Chryseolinea soli: one gene and its partner. The main gene of each other region encodes a partner of the protein of the gene in region 2 in a complex. Links are inferred from orthologs where the notes say so. Each region holds a gene or a part of one and is shown on either strand. Other genes may lie near its edges. The genes, in order: trxA and trxB.

What was found.
Region 1: the proteins of trxB (region 2) and trxA are in contact, whole or in part, in a crystal structure (PDB 1F6M), measured with the Escherichia coli proteins. The link is inferred for Chryseolinea soli from one-to-one orthologs.

The regions. Positions count from the first base shown.
Region 1 is NZ_CP032382.1:7,760,170-7,777,317, reverse strand. Bases 8,844-11,527 are described here. They hold trxA (thioredoxin), read right to left. Parts: upstream 10,506-11,527; coding sequence 10,182-10,505; downstream 8,844-10,181. Other genes in these bases: dnaE (DNA polymerase III subunit alpha), read right to left, coding at 10,615-11,527; D4L85_RS32390 (sialate O-acetylesterase), read left to right, coding at 8,844-10,088. Also shown: D4L85_RS32420 (sodium/sugar symporter), read left to right, coding at 1-435; D4L85_RS32415 (SusC/RagA family TonB-linked outer membrane protein), read left to right, coding at 766-3,993; D4L85_RS32410 (RagB/SusD family nutrient uptake outer membrane protein), read left to right, coding at 4,009-5,685; D4L85_RS32405 (helix-turn-helix transcriptional regulator), read left to right, coding at 5,793-6,755; D4L85_RS32400 (acetyltransferase domain-containing protein), read right to left, coding at 6,847-8,049; D4L85_RS32395 (YkgJ family cysteine cluster protein), read left to right, coding at 8,100-8,603; more of D4L85_RS32390, read left to right, coding at 8,685-8,843; more of dnaE, read right to left, coding at 11,528-14,805; D4L85_RS32375 (succinate dehydrogenase cytochrome b subunit), read left to right, coding at 15,271-15,963; D4L85_RS32370 (fumarate reductase/succinate dehydrogenase flavoprotein subunit), read left to right, coding at 16,013-17,148. UniProt on the Escherichia coli protein: Participates in various redox reactions through the reversible oxidation of its active center dithiol to a disulfide and catalyzes dithiol-disulfide exchange reactions.
Region 2 is NZ_CP032382.1:6,186,710-6,201,596, forward strand. What follows is about bases 1-2,914. They hold trxB (thioredoxin-disulfide reductase), read right to left. Parts: upstream 1,976-2,914; coding sequence 1,025-1,975; downstream 1-1,024. Other genes in these bases: pdxH (pyridoxamine 5'-phosphate oxidase), read left to right, coding at 1-264; bshB1 (bacillithiol biosynthesis deacetylase BshB1), read right to left, coding at 261-980; D4L85_RS25925 (sigma-70 family RNA polymerase sigma factor), read right to left, coding at 2,058-2,914. In the rest of the region: more of D4L85_RS25925, read right to left, coding at 2,915-2,921; pnp (polyribonucleotide nucleotidyltransferase), read right to left, coding at 2,998-5,142; rpsO (30S ribosomal protein S15), read right to left, coding at 5,324-5,599; D4L85_RS25940 (LptF/LptG family permease), read right to left, coding at 5,695-7,419; D4L85_RS25945 (START-like domain-containing protein), read right to left, coding at 7,509-7,910; D4L85_RS25955 (methylglyoxal synthase), read right to left, coding at 8,808-9,239; D4L85_RS25960 (Tex family protein), read left to right, coding at 9,322-11,646; pgi (glucose-6-phosphate isomerase), read left to right, coding at 11,696-13,348; pfkA (6-phosphofructokinase), read left to right, coding at 13,408-14,391; D4L85_RS25975 (ROK family protein), read left to right, coding at 14,416-14,887.

The DNA of each region.
Region 1 (17,148 bases), 1.6 Mb from region 2 along the record:
AAAAAAGGTGGCTTCCAGTTCATCCAGGAATACACCGGCTTTGTGTCGCCCGGTATCTTTGCCATTTTCATTTTAGGTTTCTTCTGGAAAAAGACCACGGCAAAAGCAGCGTTGGTAGCCGCCGTCATTGTGTTCCCGCTTTCGATGTTTCTGAAAGTGTTGCCGGGCTATGCAGACCTTTCGGCCCTCAGCAATTTTGGCCTCGCCGCCGTCAATGTTGATTCGGGCTTGTACGAGATCCCGTTCATCGACCGCATGGGCCTCGTGTTCCTGGTCGTTGTGGCGGTGATGGTGGTCGTGAGTTTGACCGACACGAAGGCAGAACCCAAAGGATTGGAAATCGACGCCGAAATGTTCAAGCCCAAGGGAGCTTTTGCCGTGGGCGCGGTGATCGTCTGCGGAATTCTCGCAGCGCTGTATACGATCTTCTGGTAGATTTTTTTTGATGGTGGAAGGAATGAAAATTCTTTGATCCACTTACGGTATAGGAAGCGTCTTGCTGTTCGACACGGCAAGACGCTTTTATTTTTTAAGGGTTGTTGAACAACTGCTAACGTTTTAAATTTTCTTTTCGATCGAAAGCAGGGCACACTGGTGAAACCGGAACACAGGGGTATCACAATTCTTCAAATCGATCATCTCACTTTGCTTCCCTACCGCGTCTCGTGTGATTACCTCTTCTTAATCTTCCCCTTTACGGTGTGATTCATTTCAAAGCGGATTTCCCAAGCTTTGATTATTAACAATTCATTAACAAAAAAACCTATGAGTAAAATTTTACTGTTAGCATGTTTGCTAGGCACGACCCTATTGGCGCGTGCCCAGGAACGCGTGGTGACGGGCAAGGTATCGTCTATGGAAGACGGCTCTGACTTGCCCGGCGTCAACGTGGTGTTGAAGGGAACTTCCTTTGGCACCGTCACGAATGCGGATGGGGTCTATCGGCTTTCCATCCCGGGTGCAGATGCAGGAGGAACCATCGTGTTCTCTTTCATCGGGCTGCAAACCCAGGAAGTCGCCATCGGCGACCGCTCGGTCATCGACATCCAACTTTCTGCGGACGTCACACAACTATCGGAAGTGGTAGTTACCGGCGTCGGCGTGGCCACCGACAAGCGACGTTTAGCCATCTCGGTGGAGTCGGTTTCGGGTGATCGCCTGCCGACGATTCCAACCGCGTCTATTGACCAAGCTTTGGTAGGAAAGATTGCCGGGGCGCAGATCATGTCGTCATCGGGTAACCCCGGGGCCCCGGTCAGTATCCAGTTGCGCGGCATCAACACGCTGTCGGGCGGAACACAGCCCCTCATCATGGTGGACGGTGTTGAAATGCGCTCCACCTCGCTCAACGCCCTTGACCTCAACAACGTGGAACGCATCGAAGTGGTGCAAGGCGCTTCGGCCGCCACGATCTATGGCGCGCAGGGCGCCAACGGCGTGATCCAGATCTTCACCAAAAAAGGAAAACAAGGCCCGATGCACATCGACGCCTCGGCCCGCACCAGTGTTGACCAGGTGCTGAACATCGGCAACCTGCATCAACCCTTCAATCACTCCTTCACCACCGACGCCAACGGTAACATTCTCGACAACAACGGTGGTTTGCTCACGCAAGACGACCTGGGCCTTTGGGGACAAGCCAACTGGGAGAACGGACCGGCTGCACAAAACAACAAACCCTATCAGAACAACACGAAATACCACGACCACATCGCCCAGTTGTTCCGCAATGTTCACACCTCCAACTATAACGTGGCGCTGTCCGGCGGAAAAGAGAACAGCGACTATGCTTTCTCGTTTTCCAAGCTCCGTCAGGAGTCTGTCGTGCAGGGTGTGTTGGACCGCACCAATTTCACGACAAACGTGGGTGTCGACATTTTGAAGAACCTGAAATTCCGGTCCACGACGCAACTGATCTATACCGACAACACGGTTAACCCGTATTACGTGAGCAATGCCCCGTTGTCGTCGGCCATGTATACCTACCCGTTTGCCGATCTGGACTACAAGGATACGGATGGAAATTATACCTATCAGTTTGGCGGCGCAGGAGCGAACAATTCGAATCCGAAATATTTCTTCCAGTATCAGAATTTCAAGAGCACGGTCATCGATGTGATCCCCACCCTAAACCTGCATTACACGCCCACCAAGATCTTCGAACTGGATTATAAATTGGGCTTGAACTATTCGGTAAACAATTTTGCACGCGAAACGCAGAACCAGACCGGAAATGCATCGTCCCTTGCCAACAACAGTTTTATTGGCGAATCGATTGGCGGCGGATTGAACAAATCGGTCACCAACAACTACAACATCAACTCGCTGGTGACGGGAACCATCAAGTTCGATTTTGACAAAGACCTGGGTTGGAAGATCCCGATCGCTTCCACCACGCAACTGGCTTTTGACTGGCGCAAGAGCAGCTTCCATCGCCAGTACCTGATCTACACCGGGCTGCCTTCCTATTCGAGCATCGATGACATCAACGGTGCGCAATCGTCGTCCAACAGCACCACGGAATACGAGGACCTTTTCATTACGTATGGATTTTTGTTGAACCAGCGGTTTGAATACAAAGAGATGGCCGGAGTTTCCGGCGGTTTCCGCTCCGACTACAGTTCTACCTACGGCGATGCCAAATCCCCCTTCACGTTCCCGCGCGGCGATGCCTACCTGCGGCTGTCAAAGCTCAACTTCTGGGACGGCATCTCCTCGGTCTTGCCGGAGTTCAAGATCCGGGCGGCCTTTGGTGAAGCGGGCATTCAGCCGGTAGGCTATACGTTGGATGCTTCGAAGGACCTTGCGGGCCCCGTACCCAATCACTACCTGCGCATCCCGTCATATAAAACCGGCACGGTCGACAACGGGTTTCTCATCTATAGCAATCCGACTTTTGCGAATGCAGGCTTGAAAGTGGAGCGCACCAAGGAATTTGAATACGGTTTCGATTTTGGCATTACGCCGACAAAGAACGGAGCATGGTTCAACTACATCGCCACCAACGTGTCTATCTGGAGCCGCAAAAGCACGGGCGTCGTCTGGCAACGGACACAACCGGTGTCGCAAGGTTCCGAGACCATTTGGGATAACTACATCGACCTGAAATCCCAAGGCGTGCAATTCAGCGTGGACATGGACGTGTATTCCGGCGATAACCTGAAATGGGATTTCGTGACCAACTTCGGAACGCAGTCCTCATCGCTCGACCGCACGGCCGACGGCAAAGACATCCCGCTGGTGTGGTCCAACGCCGCTACCTATACGTTGAAAGGTGGCGAGAAGATCGGAACGATCTATGGTTACAAAGCGCTGACCAGCATCGACCAAAAAGATAAGAACGGCGATCCGTATATCAACCCCGCCAACGCCGCCAACTATGAAGTGGTGAACGGCCGTGTGGTGGACAAGGCTGGCAAACGCGTGCAGTTCACCCCCGACAAGTATTTTTTGGGCAACACTACCCCCAAGTTCAACATGGCCTTCATCAACAATTTCTCGTACAAGAATTTCCTCACCTTCTCCTTCCAGATCGACTGGGTATACGGCGCAAAGACCTATAACCAAACCAAGGAGTGGATGTATTCCGAAGGCCTGCACGGCGACTACGACAAATCGCTCACCATCAATGGAGAGACCGGCGCATGGACGGCCTACTACAAAAGCTTCTATGATGCCTCCGAAAGCAACGGCACAAAAGATTACTTCCTGGAAAATTCATCGTTTGCCCGCTTGCGCAACCTGTCGGTCGGATTTGACTTCGCGAAGTTTTTTGACATGAAAGGGTTCACGCGTCTTCAGTTGGTCTTCACGGGAAGAAACCTGGCGACGATCACCAACTACACGGGCATGGATCCGGAAAGCAGCCAGAACACATCCGGTGGCGGAACCACTTCGGCATCGCCCCAGGTGGCCACACAACGCGGTCTTGATTTCTGGTCGTTCCCGAATTTCAAATCGTACCAGGTGGGGCTGAACGTTTCTTTTAACTAAGTAAATCACGATCGTATGAAACACAGAAAACTTTATATATCCCTTTGCCTTCTTTTGCTGGTGACACAAGCCTGCAAGAATGAGCTCACGGACGTGGTGAACAAGAACGAGCCGTTGGAGAATGCACTCTCTACGGAAGCCGGGCTGGTGGCCTATGCCAAAGGAGGAACCTACATCAACGGCATCGGCAGCTATTACGCTTCCGTCGACGACCAACTGGGTCCGCGTACGGGACGTAACCTGGGCTTCCTCACCGCGCAGATCTTCGGTCTGCACGATGCGATGGGCGACATCATCTACATCCCCTGGGGAAACCAGAGCTTCCGCTTCGCCAACAATCCCACCGACATCACCATCGATGACGGCACGGTGGTTCCCATGCCCATCGGCGTTTCTCAACCCTACGAGTTGAGACTGCGCAACGACCGCGCCTATGGCCCGGCCAACACCATGCTGATGGAATGGACCCAAATGTATTTTCTCAACAACGCCATGAACATCCTGCTGAAAAAAGTGGACGGTGCAGAATATAGCGGCGATGCAGTAAATAAAAAGCACACGTTGAAAGCCTGGGGCTATTGGTGGAAGGGCTATGCCTATTCGCGCATCGGCTCCATGTACGTGGCCGGTGTGATCAACGACGAGCCTAACCTTACCAACGGTGAGTTCAAAACAAACACAGAGATCATCGCCGAAGCCATGGCCAACTTCGACAAGGCCGAGACCGAATTGAACGCTATCACTGACCCCGGTGTTTCTGCCGATATTTTATCGGGGGCCATCCCGGGCTATTGCCAGCAAGGCAAAGGCGGCATCCCTTCGCCCGAGGCATGGATCCGTAACATCAATACCCTGCGCGCCAGAAACATCCTGGTGAACACCCGTGTGGCCGACATGACGGCTGCGCAATGGACGGCGATAGAAGGCTTCGTGGACAACGGCATCCAGGAAGACGACCCCGTGTTTATTGTGAAAACCACGGAAGACTTTAGCCGCTCCGTTGTCGATCCCAATTTTGGTTCCGTGGCCGGCTTGGCCGCCACCGAAGATGGTCAGACCTTTTATGTGAGCGAACGCCTCATCCAGGATTTTCGCGCCGACGACCAGCGCATGGCAAACAATTTTGATTTGCTGGAGTCACCCCAGGTGAACATGCGCGGCCGGGGCCTGGGCTACGGAACGCGTTACTACCTGATCGACGGCGGGAACAATATGCCCGGCGTGATCACCTACGTCCACACGCAGGAAACCGGCGTCGACGACATTTACCTGGCAGGCACCTACGAAGAGAACGAGTTGATCAAAGCGGAGGTGTTGATCCGGTCGGGTAATGTTGGTGGAGGAACGGCATTGATCGATGACGTACGCAATGATCAAGGCGCAGGCCTCGCTGCCATCGGCACGGTTACCCAGGCAGAGGCGCTGGAGGAACTGCGCAGCGAACGCCGGATCAGCCTGGTCTTCCGCGGCTTGTCCTTCTACGACGCCCGCCGCATGGGTATCACCGACGACAAGAGTGTGGGCGGTGGCAGAGCCAACGGTGTCATCCTGTCAAACTTCACGGGCAGCACGGTGGTGAATACCAAGGCGTTCATCAACTATAATTACCTGCCCTATTTTGATGTGCCCAAAAACGAAGTAGAGTATAACAACCCCGCATTGGGAAGTGCACCTGTAGTGGGTCCCGAATAAGGGCCTTAAGCTTTAATCAACTTTACCCCCGAAAATGTCCCGGAACCCCTGGTTTGCGGGACATTTTTTTTGAGAACAAATTCCTGCGGATGCCGTAACTTTAGGGTATGAACCGCATCGACCGACTCACCGCCATCCTCGTACAGCTCCAATCCAAACGCGTGGTCAAGGCCGAGGAAATCGCCGACCGTTTCGAGATCAGCCTGCGCACCGTCTACCGCGATGTGAAGGCCTTGATGGAAGCCGGCGTGCCCATCGGGTCGGAAGCCGGCAAGGGATACTTTATTGTGGATGGTTATCATTTGCCACCGGTCATGTTCACCCAAGACGAAGCCAGTGCCATGTTGCTGGCGGGGAAACTGGTAGAAAAAATGACCGACAAATCGATCCGGCAAGCGTTTGAATCTTCCCTGCTAAAGATCAAAGCCGTGATGAACGAATCGGACAAAGACCTCCTCGAGGACCTGCATTCGCATATCGAAGTGCGCCGCATGCCGATGGACGAGCATCAATTCCCCAACGATTTTCTCTCCGGCATTCAACGGGCCGTCGTCGCGAAAGACGTGGTCCGCATAGAATATTTCAGCAGCTACAACGAGCAATCAACCCAACGCGACGTAGAACCGATCGGCCTGGTATTTTACAGTGCCGCCTGGCACCTCATCGCCTGGTGCCGCCTGCGCAATGGCTACCGCGACTTTCGCGCCGACCGCATCAAGAACCTATCGACGCCCGGCATAAAATTCGACGGCCGGAATTTGTTAAGCCTGCAGGAATATCTCGCCTCCATGATGCAAGGCAATCAGGAGCTGCAGAAGATCATCGTCTCCTTTGATCAGCCCACGGCACGCTACGTGCAGCACACAAAATATTTTTATGGTTTTGTCTCCGAAGAAAACCTCGACACCAAAGTGCGCATGACCTTCCTCATCGGCTACGTTAAGCCCTTCTGCAAATGGCTCCTCAGCTACGGCGCCGCCGTTGATATTGACTACCCCGAAACCGCAAAAGAAATCATGCTCGACCTCGTAGAAGAACTCACGAACCACTACGCCCGCGAAACGGTCTAAAACGCCTGCCCGCCGACTTGCCCGTCGTAGCCTTTTGCGAAGACGGGGGCTTCAGCAAAGGAGCGAATGTGAGTCAGTTCAAAATGATTTCTTACAAATAGCTCAACCACCAATCTTTATGGGTGCTTTTGTACCGGTTATACCAAGTACATACCGGGAACAGCACTAACACAATCCCCGCCCACACCACATACACCCAAAACAACGTCACTCCCGACCCCGCCGTCACGCCCCCAAACCCTTTCGCAAAATGAAAATCGATCGATGCGAAAGGAGTCCCATTCCCGATCCTATACAACAATGCGCAAACATGGATCAAATAAAAATGCACAATGAAATAAAACAACGGCACCCGCCCATACACCAAAAAAGAAGATCCCTGCTCACCCTTCAGCCGCTCCAACGCCGCCAATAACAGCAACGTATTGCCCAGGATCATCAACGTAAACAACAACGACACGGGATATTTCGTCGTGTTCAGAAAGCTCATTACCGTATACAACGCATTCTTCTGCACACTCCACGGTGCAGGGTCACCATAAATATTGATGAAGCGCAGCACCACGAAAAGCGCCAGCGCGATAAGGCCCGATCTGACCAACCAAGTCCTGCGCTTCCCGGCATCATATCCCTTTGTATACCACATGCCCATGCCATACCCCGTCAACATAATACCGAGCCAAGGCAACATCGGGTAGGGGACCGCCACGGCGCTTTGAGGCGTGATCTGGAAAAAGCCAACCTGTGCGAACAATGCCCAAAGCGGAAACAAGGGATTCTGCTGCGGAACGGAAACCATGTCCAGCAAATTATGCCCAAACACGATCACCAATCCGAGGATGAAGACGACACGCTCCTTCAAGAACACAAGTCCCGAAAGCACCACCATCGAGGCGCCGATGGCCCAGATCACCTGCATCAACGTGAAGTCATAATAGAGATTGAAAAGCAACCCGAAGCGCACCACCGTCACCTCCAGAAAGATGAGCCACAACCCCCGCGATAACAGGAATTTGCTCAATCCTTTTGTGCCTTTGCCTTGCAAACTGATGCGCGCCGACATGCCCGAAAGAAACACAAACGTGGGTGCACAGAAATGCGTGATCCACCGCGTGAAGAACAGCGCCGGTGAAGTCTTGGTCAGATCCAAAGGGTCGAAGAGAAAAGCGTCGATGTGGAAAAAGTCGCGCGTGTGGTCCAGGGCCATCACGACCATGACGATGCCACGCATCATGTCGATGGAAGAAATACGGGGTTTTTCAACGAGCACGGTGGCAGGAGCGGCAGTCGTCATAATTTTTTTTGAGTAGGTTTAGACAGTCTGAAATTTACGATCTTTGCACAATGGCAAGTGAAGATAAGGCTTTCGACCGGGAGAAATTCTATCAGCAGGCAAAAAACCGGGCGGTGGAAAATAAAAAATTCCTGGAGCGCGTAAAAAAGATGGACCCCCGCAAAGTGGATGATGCCTTTCACACCACCCACGAAGCGGTGTTCGAAGAAATGGATTGCCTCACGTGCGCCAACTGCTGCAAGACCACATCGCCTATTTTTTATCAGACCGACATCGAGCGCGTTGCCAAAGCCCTGCGCATGAAACCCGGCGACTTTGTTGAACAATACCTGCGCATCGACGAAGACCGCGACTACGTGCTCAAGTCCTCGCCCTGTCCCTTCCTCGGCGACGACAACTATTGCAGTGTCTACGAAGCCCGCCCCAAAGCTTGCCGTGAATACCCACACACCGACCGGAAAAAAATGGTACAGGTCACCGGGCTGGCCTATAAGAACACCCAGGTTTGTCCCGCCGTGTTGGAGATCGTAGAACGCCTCAAAAAAATTCTGTAGAAAACATCCGGAAGAGGCTGTCGCGGCCGTTATGTTTCTTCCAATACCTTTGTATTTTTGATTCACAGACAATCTCACAACATGCGAAAGATCTCCCTGCTCTTCACCTTGCTGCTGGCCGCAGCGACCACCCAAGCCCAACTCCGCCTGGCCGCCATCTTCGACGATCACATGGTGCTGCAACAACAATCACCGACGCCCATCTGGGGCTGGTCCTATTCCACGCAAGACATCACCATCCAGGTGAGCTGGGATACGACCACCGTAAAAGTGAAAACCGACAACACTGCCTTCTGGGGCACAACGCTATTCACACCCGTCGCCGGCGGCCCCCATACGATCACCGTGAAAGCAGGCGGTGAAACCATCACGCTCAAAGACGTGATGACCGGTGAAGTGTGGCTTTGCGCGGGACAATCCAACATGGAGTGGAGCATGAATGCTTCCCTCGACGGAAAGAACGACATCGACAAAGTGAACGACCTCAACATCCGCCTGTTCGACGTCCCCAACTCGGCCGCTATGACACCGCAGGTGAGGGGCGAGGGCGAATGGAAAGTGGCCAACCCCGAAAACGTGAAGTCCTTTAGCGCCGTGGCGTATTACTTTGGAAAGAAATTGAACACCAGCCTGAACGTTCCCATCGGTCTCATCAACGCCAGCTGGGGCGGCACGCCCGCCGAAACCTGGACACCCCGCGAAAGCATCGAAGGCAACCCGAAGCTACTGGAAGCCTCCAAGAAACAAGTAGACGACAGGCCCTGGTGCCCCTCGTCGCCTGCCGTCGTCTATAATTCCATGATCAATCCCATGCTGCCCTTCCGCATTGCGGGAGCGTTGTGGTACCAGGGCGAAGCCAATACGGCCGCACCGGCAACCTACAAGCTGCTGATGGAAACGATGATCACCGATTGGCGCAAACATTTCCTGCATGACTTCCCGTTCTACTACGTGCAGATCGCGCCCTATGCCGGCTATGGCGAAGTGGAGAAGGGAACGCTCGTCCGCGAGCAAGAAGTCAAAATGCTCGACATCGCCAAGACCGGTATGGTGGTGGTCTCCGACCTGGTGGAAGATGTAAACGACATCCATCCCAAATACAAGAAACCCGTAGGCGAGCGCCTCGCCAACCTGGCGCTATCCGACACCTATGGCAAAAAAGGGATCACCTATCTGAACCCACTGTATAAAGAGATGAAAGTGGAGAAGGCCAAGATCCGCCTATCGTTCAACAACATTCCCACCGGCCTGATGGCAAAGAGTGGCTCGCCAACCGAGTTCACCATCGCCGGGGAGGATAAAGTCTTCTACCCGGCAAAAGCCGTCATCGATGGAAACACGGTGGTGGTATCGGCCAAAGAAGTGAAGAAGCCGGCGGCCGTCCGGTTTGGATGGAAGAACGGCTCCATCCCTAATCTCTTTAGCAAAGAAGGTCTGCCCGTGTCCAGCTTCCGCACCGACGACTGGGTCATTGAAGTGAAATAAAATACAGGTCGGCCGAAAGGCAACCAAATAAAAAGAGGCTGGTTCATCACCAGCCTCTTTTTTATTTCGAGGGACTAGAATACCCTGTTATGATCAGGCAACCTGTGCTGCGATCTTTTGATTCAATACCGATTTGGGTACAGCGCCAACTTGTTTGTCAACGATTTGGCCGCCTTTAAAAATCAACAAGGTGGGGATGCTGCGCACACCGAAACGGGCGGTTACTTCGTGGTTGTCGTCGACATTCAATTTGCCGATTACCGCTTTACCTTCGTAGTCGTTGGCAAGCTCTTCTACAACCGGGCCGATCATTTTACAAGGACCGCACCATTCTGCCCAAAAGTCTACCAGTACAGGCTTATCAGAGTTGATGATCTGATCAAAGTTAGCATCGTTAAGTTCAATTGCTTTTCCCATGTGAGTATATGTTATAAGTTCTTTTTATGCTTTCAAAAGGACCAACGCAAAGGTATAGCTTTTAGTTCAGAGTTCTATGAAGCCCTGGCAGCCGGCAGCACCTTTGTACCTAAAACATCACTTCTACCTCGATTTCACCCGCTTTTTTCATTTCCCGTACCATGTCATTGATCGGGTTGACGCGGAATTTGCGGCAAAGCAGGTCTAGGTTGATGTTTTCCTGGAGGTCGTGGATCTTCAGGTACAGCGGGGTGTTGCCCGAATACTCTCCGCAAACGCCTTCGATGATGCCGATCATGCCCGGGGTGATATCGTTGGCGTTGATCCGGAGCTTCACGCCCTTGCTGCGCTTGATGCCGAGCTCGTTGAGCAGGTCCATGTTCCGGATCTTGAACTCCAGGTTTTGCTGTCCCCACGAGTTGCGCACCACGGCGCCCTCCACAAAGAGGAACCAGCCCACCGTCATGAAGGTCTTGAACTTGAGATAGTCCTCGCCAAAGAGCGTGAACGTGAAGTTGCCGGTGTAGTCTTCTAGCGTGAACTTGCCGAAGGGCTTGCCGGTCTTCGTGGTCCGGTGTTCCACCCCGGAAACGATGCCTCCTAACTTGACCTCGCGTCCCTGCATGGCTTCCAGCTCGGTCAGCTCGCTGCACCGCGTCTTGCAGAAGGCGTCCATCTCGAACTTGAAGTTGTCCAGGGGGTGGCCCGAAATGTAGATGCCCACCACCTCTTTCTCCAGGTTCAACTTTTCGATCTCGCTGAAAGGCTCCACATAGTCGATGCGGGGCTTTGGCATGACCGTGCCCGAGCTTCCGCCGAAGAGACTGGCCTGGTTGCTTTGTTCTTCTTGTTGGGTCTTGGCGGCATACTTGATGGCCTTCTCCAGCAAGCTCACTTCGCCGTCTTTGGCAAACACATATTGCCGGCGGTGAATGCTGGCAAAACAATCGAACGCACCCGACAAGGCCAGGCACTCATAGGTCTTCTTGTTCACTGCGCGTTGATTCATCCGCTTGGCAAACTCGAAAATATCTTCAAAGGGACCGTTGGCTTCGCGCTCGTGGATGATCGCTTCCACCGCAGCATCACCGGCTCCCTTGATGGCGCCCAGCCCAAACCGGATCTCACCATCTTTGTTCACTTCAAAATAAACACCCGACTCGTTCACGTGCGGGCCCAACACTTTGATGCCTAAGCTGCGGCATTCCTCGATAAAGAACGTAACGCTTTCCAGGTTGCTTTGTGAGTGGGTCAATACCGCTGCCATGTATTCGGCGGGGTAGTTGGCTTTCAGGTATGCGGTGTGATAGGCTACCAGTGAATAACACGTGGAGTGCGATTTGTTAAAGGCATATTGCGCGAAGGCCTCCCAGTCGGTCCACACTTTTTCGCAGGTGTCCTGGGCGTGGCCGTTCTTCTCGGCACCCTTGATGAATTTGTCTTTCATCTTGTCCAGCACGGCCTTTTGCTTTTTACCCATGGCTTTCCGCAACACGTCGGCGTCGCCCTTGCTAAAGCCGGCAAGCTTTTGGGAAAGCAACATCACCTGCTCCTGGTAGACCGTGATGCCATAGGTTTCATGCAGAAATTCCTCCATGGCCTGCAAGTCGTATTTGATCGCCTCTTGTCCGTGCTTCCGCTTGATGAAGGCAGGGATGTATTCCATGGGGCCTGGTCGGTACAAGGCGTTCATGGCGATGAGGTCTTCAAACTTATCGGGCTTCAGTTGGCGCAGATATTTCTGCATGCCCACACTTTCAAACTGGAACGTGCCGGTGGTTTCGCCGCGTTGAAAAAGCTGGTAGGTCTTCAAATCATCCAGCGGCACATCGTCGATAACGATGTCGATGCCGTGACTTTTCTTGATGTTGCGCAGGGCCGAGTTGATGATCGACAACGTGGTAAGCCCCAGGAAGTCCATCTTCAACATGCCGGCGCTTTCCACCACGCTGTTGTCGAACTGGGTCACGAGCATGTCGGAGTCGCGCGCCGTAGACACGGGCACAAACTTGGTGAGGTCGTCGGGGGTGATGATGACCCCGCAGGCATGGGTTCCCGTGTTGCGCACCGAGCCTTCGAGGATCACGGCTTGTTGCAGCACCTGTGCTTTCAAGTCGGTTCCCTTCTTGATGTCGGAAAGCTCTTTCACTTCCTGGAAGGCGTCATCGAGGGAAGTACCCGGTTTCTCGGGGATCATCTTTGCCAGGAAGGTGGCATCCGCCAAGGGCAGTTCCATCACCCGGGCGCAGTCGCGTATGGACGACTTCGCGGCCATCGTGCCATAGGTCACGATCTGGGCCACTTGGTTTTTGCCATATTTGTCGATCACATATTTCAACACGCGATCGCGTCCTTCATCGTCGAAGTCAATATCAATATCGGGCAGCGATACGCGGTCGGGGTTTAGGAAACGCTCGAACAGCAGATCGTACTTGATGGGATCGACGTTGGTGATCCCGATGCAATACGCCACCGCCGAACCGGCAGCCGAACCCCGTCCCGGACCAACGGACACACCGATCTCCCGTGCCTTGGATGTAAAGTCTTGTACGATGAGGAAGTAGCCGGGGTATCCTGTTTTCTGGATCGTGTCCAACTCAAAATCCAACCGCTCGCGAATGGCGGGCGTGATCTCTGCATAGCGCTTGGCCGCACCGATGTAGGTGAGGTGCCGCAGGTATTCATCTTCCGTGTTGAAATCGGGTGGAATGTCAAACTTGGGCAGCAACACATTCCGCTCCAGCGTATAGCCTTCGATCTTGTCGAGGATCTCGCTGATGGTCTCCACGGCTTCGGGCATGTCGCGGAAGATGGACTTCATGTCGTCCTGCGATTTGAAATAATATTCGGTGTTGGCCAATCCATACCGGTGGCCGCGACCATAGCCGATGGGAGTGGACTTGAATTCGCCTTCCTTGATACACAACAAAACGTCGTGAGCGTTCGCTTCTTCTTTTTGCAGGTAGAACGCTTCGTTGGCCGCAAAATATTTCACGCCGTATTTCGCCGCAAAGCGCAATAAGGTTTCGTTCACGTGATCTTCCTGCGGGATGCCGTGACGGTTCAATTCGATGTAGAAGTCGTCACCAAAAAGTCCGTGCCACCATTTGAAAGCTTCCTCCGCCTGCTTTTCGCCGACGTTAAGAATCAGATAAGGCACTTCACTGGAAAGTGACCCGGTCGTGGCGATCAGATCTTGTTTATACGCTTCGATCAACGCCTTGTCGATGCGGGGGTAAATGCCGTATAGCCCCTCCGTGAAACCGAGGGAACTGAGTTTTGCCAGGTTGTGATAGCCGTTTTTATTTTTGGCCAGCAACACCTGGTTGTAGCGCTTGTCGGGATTGTCTTTTGTGAATTTCAGTTTCAACCGCTCGTCGGCCACATAGAACTCGCAGCCTACGATGGGCTTCAGGTCATTGTTCAATGCTTCGCGCACGAACTTGAAGGCGCCATACATGTTGCCCAGGTCGGTCAGCGCAATGGCCGGCATGTTCAATGCCTTGGCTTTGCTCACCATCGACTTGATGTCGGGTGTGGCTTGCAGCACCGAGAACTGGGAGTGGGCGTGGAGGTGAACAAAAGGTTTGTCCGTGAGGACTGTGACTTTGTCGGTGAGCGAATAGTCGGCCGCTTTTTTCTTTTCGCGCTTGGCAAAATTGGCGGCGTCCAGGTTCGGTTCTTCGTAGGTGATTTCCTCGAACGGCGTTTCATCAAACGGCTTGACCACTTTCTGTTTGACCAGCCCGAAGAAGCTTCGCGCGGTGGCGGCCACGTCGTAGGACGCATCGTGCGCATCGCCAAAGTCGCGGTTGAAGAGTTTCTTGTGCAGCTCAAGCAGGGTGGGCATCTTCAATTTGCCCCCCAGGCCACCCGATAGCTGGCAGAACTCGGTCGACGAAATGCCGGTGTCCAGCTTGGCCAGGTTCAGGAAGCGGTCGGTGTTCAACTGCTGGCGGATAAATTCTGCGCCAATGATGTTGATGTCGAACTCTATATTATGACCCACCAATTGACTGGTGCCCTCGAGGTCCTTCACAAAGGTGTCGAGCACCACGCGCAGGTCGTGGCCTTCTTCCAACGCACGTTTGGTGGAAATGCCGTGAATTTGCTCGGCGTTGTAGGGAATGTCGAAGCCGTCGGGCTTCACCAGGTAGTTGTGTTGGGCGATGAGCTTGCCGCGATGGTCGTGTAATTGCCATGCCAACTGCACCAGCCGGGGCCAGTTGTCGAGGTCCGTAATGGGCGCGGTTTTATTGCGTGGCAGACCGGTGGTCTCCGTGTCGAATATTAAATACATGAAGTCGAAAAAATGTAGTGGTGACGTAAATGTACACCATCATTTCAATTGTAACAGCGGGATTTTAGTTCTGTGGGCGGCAAACATGAGCTTCCAGAAATGGGAAATCGATACAATTTTGATTCTTAAATCTGAATAGCCCTCTCAACCAAACTATGCTAAAGAGTTGATATTCAATGGATATTGAAGTAGGGCCTGATATTTGGCATAGGGTAGAAAATTGTTTTTTAAAGCTATGAAACGCTTGTTCTCTTGGATTGTGAATTTTGTGCGGAAAGAATGGTTCTTACTGATCGCCGTCGTTGCCATTTCCATCATTATCCTCCTGTTTGAGCTTCTCTGATCGGCGTCTTCCCTTACGTAGAAAGGTTTATTTAGAATTTTTATAAAGTGAGGTTGGTCTTGGTGGAATAGGGTTTGCGAAGTAATTTTGACCACATCAAAATTTTTCGACAACTACATCCTATGAATTGGTTTACCAACCTTCTGACCAGCACGCTGGGCAGAAAACTTCTGATGGCCCTCACCGGTCTCTTTCTAATTCTCTTTCTCGTCGTTCACCTCATCGGAAATCTTCAACTCTTAAAGCATGACGACGGCCATGCGTTTAATGTCTATGCTCAATTCATGACCAGCAATCCGCTGATCAAGATCGTCTCTTATGTCAACTATACCATCATCCTGGTCCACATCGCTTGGGCCATCCTGCTCACCTCGCACAACCGAAAGGCACGCGGCAGCGAAGGCTATGCAGTAAGTAAAAACTCTTCCGCCTGGACTTCCCGGAATATGGGAATTTTAGGTAGCATCATCTTTATCTTCCTGGTGATTCACCTGAAAGGCTTCTGGTATGAAATGCACTGGGGAGGAATTCAAACGGTCGACTACGAAGGCAAAACCGTAAAGAATTTGTATTTAGTTGTCGCCGCAGCCTATGCTCAATTCTGGTACGCGGCCCTCTATGTGGTCTCTATGCTGATCCTGGGCTTTCACTTGTGGCACGGCTTCGCCAGCGCGTTCCAAACGCTGGGCTTGAATCACCCGAAATACAACCCCATTATCCGTTTTGTGGGAAGAGCCTTCGCCATCGTCGTGCCCGTACTGTTTGCGTTGATCCCCATTTGGATGTATCTGAACCAAGACATTTATAACAAATAGCAATTAGCCGGACCTTTAGCCGTGGTCCCGACCCAAAATAAACAGACAGATGAAATTAGATTCTAAAATTCCCGAAGGCCCTTTAGCGGAGAAATGGACAAAACACAAGTTCAACCTCAAGCTGGTCAACCCGGCGAATAAGCGCAAGTATGATATTATCGTAGTCGGCACCGGATTGGCAGGCGCCTCGGCAGCCGCATCGCTGGGAGAGTTGGGCTACAACGTAAAAGCATTTTGCTTCCAGGACAGCCCCCGCCGCGCGCACAGCATCGCAGCACAAGGCGGTATCAACGCAGCAAAAAATTATCAGAACGACGGCGACAGCGTCTACCGTTTGTTCTACGACACCATTAAAGGCGGCGACTACAGAGCACGCGAAGGCAACGTCTATCGCCTCGCCGAAGTGAGTGTGAACATCATCGACCAGTGCGTGGCACAAGGCGTACCCTTCGCCCGCGAATATGGCGGACTGTTGGCCAACCGCTCTTTTGGTGGCGCACAGGTATCCAGAACGTTCTACGCCCGCGGACAAACCGGACAACAACTTTTGCTCGGTGCCTACTCGGCGCTGAACCGTCAGATCGCCAACGGCAAAGTAACGATGTACACCCGCTCCGAGATGCTCGACGTGGTGATCGTCGACGGCAAGGCCCGCGGCATCATCACCCGCGACCTGGTGTCGGGTAAAATCGAATCACATTCTGCTCATGCCGTGTTGCTTTGCACCGGCGGCTATGGCAACGTGTTCTTCCTTTCCACCAACGCAAAAGGCTCGAACGTAACGGCGGCCTGGAGAGCGCACAAGAAAGGCGCTTTGTTTGGCAACCCTTGCTATACACAAATTCACCCTACATGTATCCCCGTTTCAGGAGATCACCAATCCAAGCTCACGCTCATGTCGGAATCGTTGCGTAACGATGGCCGCGTGTGGGTGCCGAAAGTGGCGCGCCCCGGATTGAAAGCGAAAGATGCTGCGGCCATTCCCGAAGCGGATCGCGACTACTTCCTCGAAAGAAAATATCCTTCATTTGGTAACCTCGTTCCCCGTGACGTGGCCTCCCGCAACGCCAAGCAAATGTGCGACGAAGGTCGCGGCGTAGGATCCGGCCTGGCCGTGTTCCTGGATTTTGCCGATGCGATCAAGCGCGATGGAAAGAAAACCATCGAAGCGAAATACGGCAACCT
Region 2 (14,887 bases):
CGGCCGCGCGGATCGCAAATCGGGGCATGGTCGTCACCCCAAAGCTCGGTATTGGAGAACCGCGAGATCCTGGAGGAACGCGTGCGGCAAATGGAACAAAAATTCGAAGGAAAACAAGTACTTCCCAAGCCCCACCAATGGGGTGGCTTTCAAATCGATCCGCTGCTCATCGAATTCTGGCAAGGACGGCCCAGCCGCCTACACGACCGCATCGAATACACCAAGGTCGAAGGCACCTGGAAAGCGCATCGCCTGGCGCCTTAACGCAGGTCGAACAACGAATTCACACCGGGATAGCGACGCACGGTATAGCCCTCTCCATGGGTGGTCCCAATGGCGTGACCAAATTCAACGGCCCGGGCTTCGATCATTTTCAGAAATGTTGGATTGGAAATATAGGTCTCCGGTTCGGTACTGCTGGGATCGTAGAACTGCGTCTTAAAGGCCCGGAGGGCGGCCATCTTTGTCTCCCAGAAGCCGGATATATCTACGATAAAGTCGGGTTCAATGAACAGGCTCTGGATGGAATGGTAGAAGGCTTCCGGACGCCAGGGAGCCTGCGCATGGCCGTGATCGTCCTGGGTTGTGATTTTGACCAGTCCCGACAGGAAAGATGCGTCATAGGCCAGGGAAGCGCCTTTGCCGTGGTCGATGTGCCGGTCGTAGACGGCGTTGGCCAGGATCACGCGGGGCTGGAACTTGCGGATGGCCCGGACCACCGCCATTTGGTGATCGGGGTCGTTTTGAAAAAAGCCGTCTTTCAACCCCAGGTTCTCACGCACGGCGATACCCTGGATACGGGCTGCCTCGGCGGCTTCCTCCTTGCGGGTCTGGGGGGTGCCCCTCGTTCCTAACTCCCCTTTTGTAAAGTCAACAATACCCACCTTATATCCCAGCGACACGTGCTTGGCAATGGTGCCCCCGCAACTGATTTCGGCATCGTCGGGGTGGGCGGAAAGAACGAGAATATCGAGTTTCAAATTCGGATGCGGTATTTGGTGGATACTGTTTTGTGGGAGCCGGCTTAGTGCACGGCTTCCATTTCCTTGGCCACCAGGAACTTCTCGGCATCCAGGGCACCCATACAACCGGTGCCGGCGGCCGTGATGGCTTGGCGGTATACTTTGTCGGCGGCATCGCCTACGGCAAACACGCCTTCGATGTTGGTCTTGGTGGACCCGGGCTGCACCTGGATGTAGCCGGTGTCGTCCATGTCGATCCAACCCTTGAAAATATCGGTGTTCGGCTTGTGGCCGATGGCCAGGAAGAATCCCTGAATGTCCAGCACCTTCTTGGCGCCGGTCTTATTGTCTACGAGACGCACGCCCGTAACCCCGGTCTCGTTCCCCAGGATCTCTTCCGTTTCGGAGTTCCAATGGATCTCGATGTTGGGCGTGTTCTTCACGCGTTGTTGCATGATCTTGGAGGCCCGCATTTCATCGCGGCGCACAATGAGGTGCACCTTGGTCACGAGGTTGGCCAGGTAGGTCGCTTCTTCGGCAGCCGAATCACCGGCACCGACAACGGCCACGTCCTTGCCCCTGTAAAAATAACCGTCGCACACTGCGCAGGCAGACACTCCGTTGTTATTGAATTTTGCTTCGGAAGGAATTCCCAAATACTTCGCGGTTGCGCCCGTGGAAATGATCACGCTATGGGCAATGATCTCATCCTTTTCGTCTACCACCACCTTGTGTGGGTAGCCTGAAAAATCCACTGACGTCACCACGCCGTAATGCACCTTGGTGCCAAAGCGTTCGGCTTGTTTCTGGAGATCCACCATCATCTGCGGGCCGTTGACCCCGTCGGGATAGCCGGGGAAATTTTCAACATCGTTGGTGATCGTCAATTGTCCTCCCGGCTGGGCGCCGGTGTATAATACGGGTTTCAAGCCGGCGCGGGCCGCGTAAATGGCGGCGGTATAGCCGGCGGGACCTGAACCGATGATGAGGACTTTTACTTCTTCTTTTGCCATGTCTGTTAGCGTCTTATAAATTCCGGGTAAAATAAAAGGTCTCGGAATGCGAGACCCTTCAATATTCTAAAATCGTACTTTCTTAACCGAGGTAAGGCTTTAAAGCTTTGCTTCTGCTGGTGTGACGTAACCGTCTGATAGCCTTTTCTTTGATCTGACGAACGCGTTCGCGGGTCAAATTGAACTTCTCTCCGATCTCTTCCAAGGTCATCGAGTGTTCGCCATTCAGTCCAAAGTATAAAGTGATCACATCGGCTTCGCGTTGGGTCAGGGTCGACAGTGCGCGTTGCACTTCGCGGCGCAGCGAGTCGTTCATCAGACCGGAGTCCGGTGTTTCTTCGCTGTCGTTTTCCAACACGTCGAGCAGGCTGTTTTCTTCTCCTTGCACGAACGGAGCATCCATGGACACGTGGCGTCCGGAGATCTTCATGGTATCCACTACCTCGGCCGTTGTCACGTCCAGCACTTCAGCAAGCTCTTCCGGGGAAGGCTCGCGCTCGTACTTCTGTTCCAATTCCGAAAACGTTTTGGAGATCTTATTCAGGGAACCCACGCGGTTCAAAGGCAAGCGAACAATACGGGATTGTTCGGCCAGCGCCTGAAGGATGGATTGACGGATCCACCATACGGCATAAGAGATAAATTTAAAACCACGCGTCTCATCGAAACGTTGTGCGGCTTTGATCAAACCCAGGTTTCCTTCGTTGATCAAATCACCTAAGGAAAGTCCCTGATTTTGGTATTGTTTTGCCACCGACACCACAAAGCGGAGGTTGGCCTTCGTAAGTTTCTCTAATGCTATTTGATCTCCCTCCTTGATACGCTTTGCCAACTCTACTTCCTCGTCCGGCGTAAGCAGGTCAACCTTGCCAATTTCCTGGAGGTACTTATCCAGTGACTGGCTTTCGCGGTTGGTAATTTGTTTACTGATCTTTAGCTGTCTCATTCTCTAAATATACAATTCGTTTGTTTAACAATATACTGTCAAAATATAGTTCCTGTCAATCCAGTTCTTAACGGATTTAGGCCGGAGTAGTTTCCGGACGTGGAGGTCTGGGCAACAGGACTTTTCTAGAGAGACGGTATTTGCCGGTTTTTTTGTCTACTTCGATCAGTTTTACTTTCACTTCTTCCCCTACTTCCAGCACGCCATCCATGTTTTCGAGGCGTTCCCACTTGATTTCGGAGATGTGGAGCAAACCGTCTTTGCCGGGCATAAACTCAACGAATGCGCCGAAAGGCATGATGGACTTCACTTTACCATCATATACTTCGCCTACTTCGGGAATGGCCACGATGCCTTTGATGCGTCGCAGGGCCGCTTCCATCACATCTTTGTTGCTGGCAAACACGTTCACCACGCCTTTGTTGCCAACTTCTTCGATCACCACGGTTGCGCCGGTGGTGTTCTGGATGTCTTGTACCACTTTTCCGCCTGGGCCGATTACGGCGCCGATCATGTCTTTCTCGATGATCACGGTTTCGGCACGTGGCGTTTGAGGCTTCAAATCCGGTCTGGGTTGGCTGATGGTCTTCTTCATCTCGTTGAGGATGTGAAGTCTGCCTTCTTTCGCCTGGAGCAATGCTTCACGCATGGTCTCATAGGTCAAGCCGTCTACTTTCAAGTCCATCTGGCAGGCGGTGATGCCTTTCTCCGTTCCGGTCACTTTGAAGTCCATGTCGCCCAGGTGATCTTCGTCACCGAGGATGTCGGAAAGGATGGCGTATTTGCCCGTAGCAGAATCGGAGATCATACCCATGGCAATGCCGGATACGGAGCTCTTTACGGGAACACCGGCGTCCATAAGGGCCAGTGAGCCTGCACATACGGTGGCCATCGAAGACGAGCCGTTAGACTCGAGAATATCGGAAACAATACGGATGGTATAGGGGTTCTTTTCTTCCGGGGGAAGCACTTGCTTCAGGGCACGGAACGCCAGGTTGCCGTGGCCCACTTCGCGACGTCCGGGGCCGCGGTTGGGTTTCACTTCGCCGGTAGAGAAGCCGGGGAAGTTGTAATGCAAAATGAACTTGCTGGAGCCTTCGATCATGGCACCGTCGATCATCTGCTCGTCCAGTTTGGTTCCGAGCGTCACGGTGGTCAGCGACTGGGTTTCACCACGGGTGAAAACCGCAGAGCCGTGGGGCGACGGCAAGTAGTCGACCTCGCTCCATATCTCTCTGATTTCCTTGGTCTTACGGCCATCCAAGCGAACGCCTTCGTTAAGAACGAGGTCGCGGGCGGCTTTCTTTTGGATCTCTTTATAGTATTGCTTTACGAGCAGTTTGTTGATGGTCGTGTCTTCGGGAAGGGCGTCCAGGTATTCGTCCAGAATGCTGGAGAAGGCTTCGGAGCGCTCGCTTTTGTTGGTGATGAGCTTGCGGGCGGCGGCGTAGGCCTTGTCGTACATGAGTTTCCACAATTCCTGGCGCAGGTTCTCGTCGCTGTCTTCGTGGCTGTAGGTACGCTTCACGGTCTTGCCTACGGCTTCGGTCAATTCGATCTGGAGACGGCACTGATCCTTGATGGCTTCATGTGCCACCTTCAGTGCTTCCAGCATATCGTCTTCGCTCACTTCTTTCATTTCGCCTTCCACCATCAGGATGTTCTCGATCGATGCACCTACCATCAAATCGATGTCGGCGATCTTCTTTTGTTCCATGGTCGGGTTAACGACGAATTTGCCTTCCACGCGGGCCACCCGTACTTCGGAGATGGGACCTTGGAAAGGGATATCGGAAACCGACAAAGCAGCCGAAGCGGCAAAGGCGGCAAGGGCATCGGGCAATGCATTTTCATCGCCGGAGAGGAGATATAACATCACCTGGGTGTCGGCGTGATAGTCGCTGGGGAACAGCGGACGGATACAGCGGTCAACCAGGCGGCTGATGAGTACTTCGTAGTCGGAGAGTTTGCTTTCGCGTTTCAGGAAGCCGCCGGGGATCTTACCCGTAGAAGCGAACTTTTCTTGGTAATCAACCGAAAGGGGGAGGAAATCGGTGCCTTCTTTGGCTTCTTGAGCGGATACCACGGTGGCGAGCAACATGGTGTTGCCCATTTTGAGCACGACCGAACCGTCGGCCTGGCGTGCAAGTTTACCGGTTTCAATTGTTATTTCGCGTCCATCGGGCAGCTTGCAGGTTTTGGTGATTGCAGTAGGTTTCATGTGTTGTTTTTTTTACGTCTGACAGCGACAACACCTAAAACAGCCCTGCGACCGGCCTTGTTGCCAGGGGGTTCGCGCGGCTATTTCAGGATGCGTCAATGTGGTCCGAAGACGGACTTAACTTATTTTAAATGCAAAAAGGGAACCTTTGGTTGGGTTCCCTTCGGGGAATGTCTTGTAATTACTTTCTCAGATCAAGATCTGCCAGCACTGCGCGGTATCTCTCGATGTTCGTATTTTGGAGGTAATTCAGGAGCTTCTTGCGCTTACCTACCAGTTTCATGAGGCCTTGCTGGGTGGAAAAGTCTTTTTTGTTTTCCTTTAAGTGGGCCGTGAGGTGGTTGATTCTATGCGTAAAGAGGGCAATCTGTGATTCGGCAGAACCAGTTTCTTCTTTTTTCTTCGCAAAGCCGTGTTTCGCGAACAGGTCTTGTTTAATTGCTGTAGTCAGATACATTTCAAAAAATGTTTTTTTTCCTTTATTTCAGGGGGCAAAGGTAAGCCAAAACGGCCCAATTTTGCAACATTTTGTTGAAATATTCGACTTCTCCCCTACGCCTGCTGCGCACGCAGTTGCCGTCTGCGGGCAAACCATCGCTTCATCTTGTCGATAGCAACTAGATAAAAATCAGCCTCAAACAGCCTGGCATCCGCCCTGGCTTGCCGCAGGAACAGGGCCCCCACGGCCAGCAGCACAAAATCCGACAGCCAAACGCCCATGGCGACGCTCACCGTCCCCTGCTTGGCCAGTTTCTCGCCTTGCATGCTCAGAACATAGAATACGATAAAGAAGAAGATCGACACCAGGAACGGCACCCCCAACCCCCCGCGCTTGATGATGGCCCCCAAAGGCGCCCCAATGAGGAACATCGCGATGCAGGCAAACGAGCTCGCCGGTATCTTATTCCACTGGATATTGAATTCTTTCAGGTCCTTTTCATAGTTGTCGACACTACTGTTGGAGTTCATGATCTGACTTTTTACCTGGCGGGCCATGTTGGTGGCGCCCTGCATGACGTCGCGGCCAATGGGCATGTTGAACACGCTGTCGATACGGGCCAGGGAAGCCGAGTCGTAATTTACAGTGACCTTCTTCACCGTTCGTACCGGTGCCGGCGCGGGTTTTTCGTTGAATTTTTTCTTACGGGCCGCCAGCAGCGCCCTTCGTTTTTCATTCTTGATCTTCAGGCGCTCCTCCCGTTCTTTTTCGGCGTTCACCGAATCGCTGCCGGTCTTCTTCACACTATCAGGCGTCGTGGCCACGGGGCTGATCTTGCTCAGGTAAGGGATTCGGTTGATGGAGTCGCGGTACGTTTTATAGGCCTGTATGTCCGGAGGCATGATCAGGGAATCGTGCTTGTGATAATAGGTGAAAAAGGATGGCTTGTTTTGGTAGTAATTCAATTGCTGGTTGAGCACTTCGATATTGATGGAGTCGATGTCCGACGTCAGCTCCGACATGTTGCGCATGATGCGGTTGCCCTGGAACCACTTCTTGTCGGTGGATTGCAACGCGAACGATGACAGGTCGAAGACCACCTGTGATTTGGCAAACTTGCTGCGGCTCAGGGCCTGGGGATTGGCGTTGCGTTGGCCCGTCATTTCGCGCTCGTTGCTGGTGCCTTCCGTGTAGCGATAGCCATTGAACAGCTCGAACTTTAAATAGCGTTCACCCAGGATGGTGTACATGCGGCCGCTGTCGGCGATCATCACTTCTTTGTTGCCGTCGTTCTTCCGGTGATCATAGACAATCACTTCTTTAAGTGCCTTGTCGTCTTTGGGGAACTTGTGGTTTACCTTGATGCTGATGTTATCGATGCCGTGATAGAACACGCCTTCGCGCAACTCGAGGGCCGGTTTCTTTTGCTTGATATCATAGAGCAGGCTGTACGCTTCCAAGGCCGCCTTTGGCACAAGGTTGTTGTTGATATAGAAGGCCAGTACGGTGAGCAAGAGCACAAAGAAAAAGATCGGCCGCAACGCTCTCACCAGGGAAATGCCCGCGCTCTTGATGGCCGACAGCTCGAAATGTTCCCCCAGGTTTCCAAAGGCAATGAGCGACGACAACAAAACGGCCAACGGCATGGCGGTGGGCACGGTGAACACGGCGAAGTAGAAAAACAACTGTCCCAGCACGAGGCCGTCGAGGCCCTTGCCGATGATGTCGTCGAAATATTTCAGCATGTTGATGTTCAGCAGGATAAAAACGACAACGAGGAAAGTGATGAGGAACGGTCCCAGGAAGGCATCTAAAACGAGTTTGTCTATTTTTTTCATGGGGTATGGCTTGCGCGCAAAACAAAGGTCAAAAATAAGGCCAACCTGTTAACCCATCATTATAAAACAAAAATAATTACATCCCTCCTTTAACCGCCCACGGTTTTCCGGAGGGTTTCCACCAACCCATGCCAGAGGTCGTTGAGCTCTTTCTGATCGTCGAAGTCGGAGTAGTCGAAGATCTTGATGTAGACGGATTGGGTGAGGTCGTTGAATTCGAGGCGCAACTCGAAGTAGGAAGGATCTTTCTCATCGTCTTTGTTTTCGGGGAGAAATTCGAAGCGGGCGAAGTGGTTGGTACGAAAGGCAGCGAGCTTGGCTTTGTGTGCTTCGTTGTCCCAGAAGAAGGTAAAAGATTTGTCTTCGTTGTTGATGGTCACGTCATCGGCAAACCATTCTGACAGACCGCTTGCCGTTTGAATGTAGGGATACAGCATCTTGATCGAGGCGTGGATTTCGTAATCCGCCGTGAACAACTTTTTATTGGACATGCTGAGGGTCGCCATTGTAATTCTTTCGTGCGATTGAATTTAGGCCAATTTATTTAGTATGGCAAACATGATTTTGACCCAAATAAGGAACTATTGACGCAAATGACCTGTGGTGAGGGATCTGAAGGGGTATAAAAAGAGTTGGCGTTTTTCTTGTGGGGAGGTGAGCCCCGTCGCCCGGAAAAGTAAAGCGCTTGCATTTCTGCAAGCTCCTTGCTTGTAGCGCGGGGGAGATTTGAACCCCGTCCGGCTAGGCGGATATGAATCCTGTGCTCCCAGGTAATGTCATAAAAAAAGCCCGCCATTTCTGCGAGCTCTTCTTTTGTAGCGCGGGGGAGATTTGAACCCCTGTCCGCCTAGGCGGATATGAGTCCTGTGCTCTAACAGGTAATGTCATAAAAAAAGCCCGTCATTTCTGCGAGCTCTTCTTTTGTAGCGCGGGGGAGATTTGAACCCCCGTCCGCCTAGGCGGATATGAATCCTGTGCTCCCAGGTAATCATAAAAAAAGCCCGCCATTTCTGCGAGCTCTTCTTTTGTAGCGCGGGGGAGATTTGAACCCCCGACCTCAGGGTTATGAATCCTGTGCTCTAACCAACTGAGCTACCGCGCCATTTTGTTTTCAAATTCACTACCGACTTATACCTAACATGTCCTTAAATCTCTGTCTGAACCCCCGTCCGCCTAGGCGGATATGAATCCTGTGCTCTAACCAACTGAGCTACCGCGCCATCTATTGTCGATTTACATTTTTGAACCCCCGTCCGCCTAGACGGATATGGATCCTGCGCTCTAACCAACTGAGTTACCGCGCTATGTCTCGATTCCCAAAAAATTTGGGAGCGCAAACTTACAAGTTGTATTGAATTTTCCCAACTAAGATGCGAAATTCTATTATTTCAGAGCTTCCGGTTTTGGTAGGCGGTGAAATCGGGGCGGGTTCGTTCGTAGTCGCTGAAGAGCAAGGGTGATGCGAACAGGAAGTCGGCAGTGGCGCGGTTGCAGGCGACGGGGATGTTCCAGACCACGGCGAGCCGGAGCAGGGCTTTAATGTCCTGATCGTGAGGCAATGGCTCGAGGGGATCCCAAAAAAAGATTAACATGTCGATGCGGCCTTCGGCGATGAGGGCGCCGATCTGTTGGTCGCCGCCGAGCGGCCCGCTTTGGAGTGAAGTGACTTCGAGGCCGACGTCTGATTTTAATAATTTTCCTGTTGTGCCTGTGGCAAACACCTTGCACTTTTGCATGCTTGCTTTGTTCAATTCCGCCCACTCGACGAGTTCTCGCTTCCGGTTATCATGCGCGATGAGGGCGACGGTTTTTGTACTCATATCTAATTTAAACTTCATTCTAAAAATACGGTATTGCAGGTTCTAAACCTTATTCTATTTTTGCCACCCTGTCATTAAAAATATGGACCAAGAAAATATCGCCCGTTGGGTAGAACAAATTGCCAAGGAGTTCTCCCTGCAAATCAAAAATGTGAAAGCCGTTGCCACACTGCTGCAGGAAGGATCGACCATCCCTTTCATTGCCCGCTACCGGAAGGAATTGACCGATAGTATGGATGAAGTGATGATCGCCAATGTCCGCGACCGTCTGGAGCAACTGGATGAACTCGACAAACGCCGCGAAGCCATCATCAGCTCGGTCGAGAAACAAGGTAAACTCACCGTTGAATTGATGCAGTCCATCGTGGCGGCCGTGACCTTGGCCGAGCTCGAAGACATTTATTTGCCGTTCAAACCAAAGCGAAAAACACGCGCCAGTGTCGCCAAAGAAAAAGGACTCGAGCCGTTGGCACAAAAGATACTGGAACAAGAGAAGTTCGATCCCGAAGAATTTGCCAAGTCGTTCATTGATAGCGAAAAGGGCGTCGCCAATTTACAGGAAGCTTTAGAAGGCGCCCGCGACATCATTGCCGAGTGGGTCAGCGAAAATCCCGAGACACGCAAACGTGTACGCGAATTGTTCTGGAGCGAAGGCACACTGGATGCTAAAGTGCTGAAAGGCAAAGAAGGTGAAGGCCAGAAATACAAGGATTACTTTGAGTGGAAAGAGCCTATCGCGCAAACACCATCGCACCGGCTACTGGCCATGCGGCGCGGCGAAAAAGAAGGCATTCTCGCCCTCGATATTTTTCCGCCCGAAGAAATGGCCATCGGTTCCATCGAGCGTCAATTTGTGAAGAACGAGAATGCTGCCGGTGAACAGATGAAGCTGGCCATCAAAGACAGCTATAAACGACTGCTTCGCCCGTCGCTGGAAACGGAGATCCGCATGGAGTCGAAAATGAAGGCCGACGAAGAGGCCATCAAAGTTTTTGCCGACAACCTGAAAGAGCTGTTGCTGGCCGCGCCGCTGGGTCAAAAAAACGTGCTGGCACTCGATCCGGGTTTCCGCACGGGCTGTAAAGTGGTGTGCCTGGACCGCCAGGGAAAACTTTTGCATCACGATGTGATCTACCCGCACGAACCCCAACGCGAAACCGCAAGAAGCGCAGCCCTTATAAAATCGCTTTGTGACAAATATGAGATCGAAGCCGTCTCCATCGGCAACGGTACGGCCGGCCGGGAAACAGAAGCGTTTGTTAAAGGCATCGGCCTTAACAACAAGATCATCATCGTGATGGTCAACGAAAGCGGAGCCTCCGTGTATTCCGCTTCGGATGTGGCCCGTGAAGAATTCCCCGACAAGGATGTGACCGTTCGCGGCGCAGTGTCTATCGGCCGGCGTCTAATGGATCCGTTGGCCGAGTTGGTGAAGATCGACGCTAAATCGATCGGCGTAGGTCAATACCAGCACGACGTGGACCAGACCAAACTGAAACATGGATTGGATGACACCGTGATGAGTTGCGTGAACTCCGTGGGCGTGGAAGTGAACACGGCCAGCAAAGAGCTCCTCTCCTATGTGTCGGGCCTGAGCCCTGCCCTGGCTAAGAATATCGTGGAATATCGCAACCAGAACGGGCCGTTCAAAGACCGCGAGTCGTTGATGAAAGTGGCGCGTTTGGGTGAAAAAGCCTATGAGCAGGCTGCCGGTTTCTTACGCATCCAACAAGCCGAAAACCCCCTCGACGCCAGCTCGGTGCACCCCGAACGCTATGCCTTGGTGCAGCAAATGGCCACCGATCTGGGCTGCGGCGTGAAAGACCTCATGACCAGCGCTGCCCTGCGCAAACAACTGGACCTCCAGAAGTATGTGTCTGAAAAAGTGGGACTTCCCACTCTGAACGACATTATAAAAGAGCTTGAAAAGCCCGGACGCGACCCGCGGAAGGAATTTGAAGTATTCAGCTTCACCGACGGCGTCAATTCCATTGGAGATCTGAAACTTGGCATGCGCCTGCCCGGCATTGTAACGAACGTAACCGCTTTCGGCGCGTTTGTCGACGTGGGCGTTCACCAGGACGGCCTGGTACACATCAGCCACCTGGCCGACAAGTTTGTGAAAGACCCCAAAGAAGTAGTCACCGTCCAGCAAAAAGTAATGGTCACCGTAGTGGAAGTGGACGTGCCCCGCAAGCGCATCGGCTTGTCCATGAAGAGCGACCCGTTCGGCCAACCGGAACCTGCTCCAAAAGCCGCGTCGCCGAAAGGCAATTCCCCGAAAGGGAAGAAATCGGGTCCTGGCCCGGACCGTGGCGGCAATGGTGGATCCCGTCCCAAGGAAAAGGAGAAAGAGCTGAGCATGGAGGAGAAGCTGGCCATGCTGGTGAGCAAGTTCAAGAAGTAAGCTCAAAAATCCTTTTAACTTCGCATACTTTATAAGAAAACCCTAGCCTATGCTACCCAAACATAACCCGACTACCACTGAAGCCTGGCAAAAACTGGAGATCCAGTTCCTGACCCTGCAAGCGTCGCACATGCGCGAATTGTTTGCAGAAGACCCTCACCGGTTCGAATCCCTTCACGCCCGCTTTGAAGACATCCTCGTGGACTACTCAAAGAACCTCGTGATTGGCGAGACCCTGAAGGATCTGGTCGCGTTGGCCGACGAGGTGGAGTTGAAAGACGCCATCAACGCCATGTTCCGGGGCGAGAAGATCAATCAGACCGAAGGCCGCTCCGTGTTGCACATTGCCCTGCGCAACCGCTCCAATAGCCCCATCGTGGTGGACGGCGAAGATGTGATGCCGGAGGTGAACCGCGTGTTGCAACAAATGAAAACCTTCTCCGGCAAGATCCTCGACGGCTCGTGGAAAGGCTATTCCGGGAAAGCCATCACCGACATTGTGAACATCGGGATCGGCGGATCGGATTTGGGGCCCTATATGGTGACGGAAGCCTTGCGTCCGTATTGGAAAAACATCACGCCTCATTTTGTATCCAACGTAGACGGTACACACATCGCGGAAACGGTAAAAAAATTAAATCCGGAAACCACGCTTTTCATCATTGCTTCGAAAACATTTACCACCCAGGAGACCATGACCAATGCCGAATCGGCTCGTGCATGGTTCCTTGAAAAGACCGGTGGTAAAGGCGAGGTGGCCAAACACTTTGTGGCCGTGTCCACCAATGAAAAAGAGGTGACCAAGTTTGGCATTGCGCCGGAGAACATGTTTGTGTTCTGGGACTGGGTTGGTGGCCGCTATTCTTTGTGGTCGTCGATCGGGTTGTCTATTATTTGTACGATCGGTTTCGAAAACTTCGAGCAGCTTTTGGATGGCGCGCATGCCATGGACAACCACTTCAAGGACGAAGCCTTTGAAAAGAATATCCCCGTGATCCTGGCTTTGCTGGGGATCTGGCACAACAACTTCTTTGGGGCGGCTTCAGAGGCCATCCTCCCCTACGATCAATACCTGCACCGGTTTGCCGCCTATTTCCAACAAGGCAACATGGAAAGTAACGGCAAGTCGACCGACCGCGGGGGCAAGCCGGTAACGTACCAGACCGGTCCCATCATTTGGGGCGAGCCGGGTACGAACGGGCAGCATGCTTTCTACCAGCTGATCCACCAGGGCACGAAGATCATTCCTTGTGACTTCATCGCGCCGGCCATCAGTCACAATCCGATTGGCGATCATCACGACAAACTATTGTCCAACTTCTTTGCGCAGACCGAGGCGCTCATGATGGGCAAGACCCTCGAAGAAGTTCAGAAAGAATTGGCCGCCAATGGCATGAATAAGGAGGAAATTGCCCTCCAGGCACCGTTCCGGGTGTTTGAAGGTAATCGTCCAACCAATTCCATCCTGTTCCGGGAGCTTACGCCGCGGACGCTGGGAAGCCTCATTGCCATGTATGAGCACAAGATCTTTTCACAAGGTGTTATCTGGAATGTGTTCAGCTTCGACCAGTGGGGTGTGGAGCTGGGCAAGGTGTTAGCCAAGAAAATCCTTCCCGAGCTCACATCGAAAGAAGAAATCACTTCGCACGACTCTTCTACGAATGGCCTAATTAACGAATTCAAACGATTGAAGTCTGTTTGAGTAAATTCTTGATTGCAAACTAAACTATGTCCATTATTTTTGTTGGATTTTGAATCTGAATGGAGAATAAAATTTCGAAAATTGGAGTGTTCACGTCGGGTGGCGATGCTCCTGGGATGAATGCAGCCATCCGTGCCGTCGTTCGGGCATGCACGTATTATGACAAGACCAGTCTCGGCATCATGCGAGGCTATGAGGGGATGATTGAAGGGGATGTGATCAAATTGGACGCACGCTCGGTCGGCAATATTCTTCAGCGCGGTGGCACGGTCCTGAAATCGGCCCGCAGCAAGGAATTCAGAACTCCGGAAGGGAGAAAGAAAGCATACGACAATATTAAGAAGCAAGGCATCGACGCTTTGATCGCCATTGGTGGCGACGGAACGTTTACGGGGCTTCATAAATTTTATGAAGAATTTGGAGTGCCCTCGATTTGTATCCCGGGCACCATCGATAACGACCTTGCCGGTACCGACTATACCATCGGCTATGACACGGCCACCAACACAGCGGTAGAGGCCATCGATCGTATTCGCGATACCGCCCTCTCCCACAACCGATTGTTCTTTATTGAAGTGATGGGTCGTCATTCCGGCTACATCGCCATCAACAGCGGTATTGCCGGTGGTGCTGCGGCGGTGATCATCCCCGAAGAAGCCACTTCGTTTGACGAGCTTTGGGAGCTTCTGGAAGAAGGAGGTAAAACGAATAAAAAATCAAATCTTGTTGTTGTAGCAGAGGGATCGAAAATTGGAGATGCCCACGCTTTGGCAAGACAGGTAAAAGAACGTTCGTCGTATTTTGATATAAAGGTCACTGTGCTGGGACACCTTCAGCGCGGGGGTGCGCCTACTTACTTCGACCGCGTGCTGGCGTCTCACATGGGCGTTGGTGCAGTCGAAGGCTTGCTCCAAGGCAAGAGCGATGTGATGGTGGGCGTACGCGACCGGAAGATCGTTTACAACAAATTTGACGATATCATGTCGAAGATCCACGAGATCGACGCTGAGTCGCTTCGCATCGCTAAAATTCTTTCTATATAATTCATCACGTTTAAATCCGGCATTATGAGAGAGCTAACCATCGGCATCGATATCGGGGGGACCAACACCAAGTATGGCATTGTAGACAGAGCAGGAAATGTGATTTCCCATGGCAGTATTTCCACTACGGGATACCAGGAGTTCAAAGATTATTTCAAAGGGCTTTCCGAAGCCCTTCGCAAAGAGATCGCGGCGATCCCGGGCGAACATAAAGTATTGGGTGTGGGTGTTGGTGCAGCGAATGGTAACTACTACAAGGGTACGATCGAACGTGCTACCAACCTGCCGTGGAAAGGCATTATTCCCTTGGCCGACATGTTCCGTGAAGAATTCGATCTTCCTGCCATCATCACCAACGACGCCAACGCTGCGGCTGTGGGCGAAATGGTCTATGGTGCCGCCAAAGGCATGCGCGATTTCGTGGTGATCACCTTGGGAACCGGATTAGGCAGCGGCTTTGTAGCCAATGGCCAACTGCTGAATGGAAAACACGGCA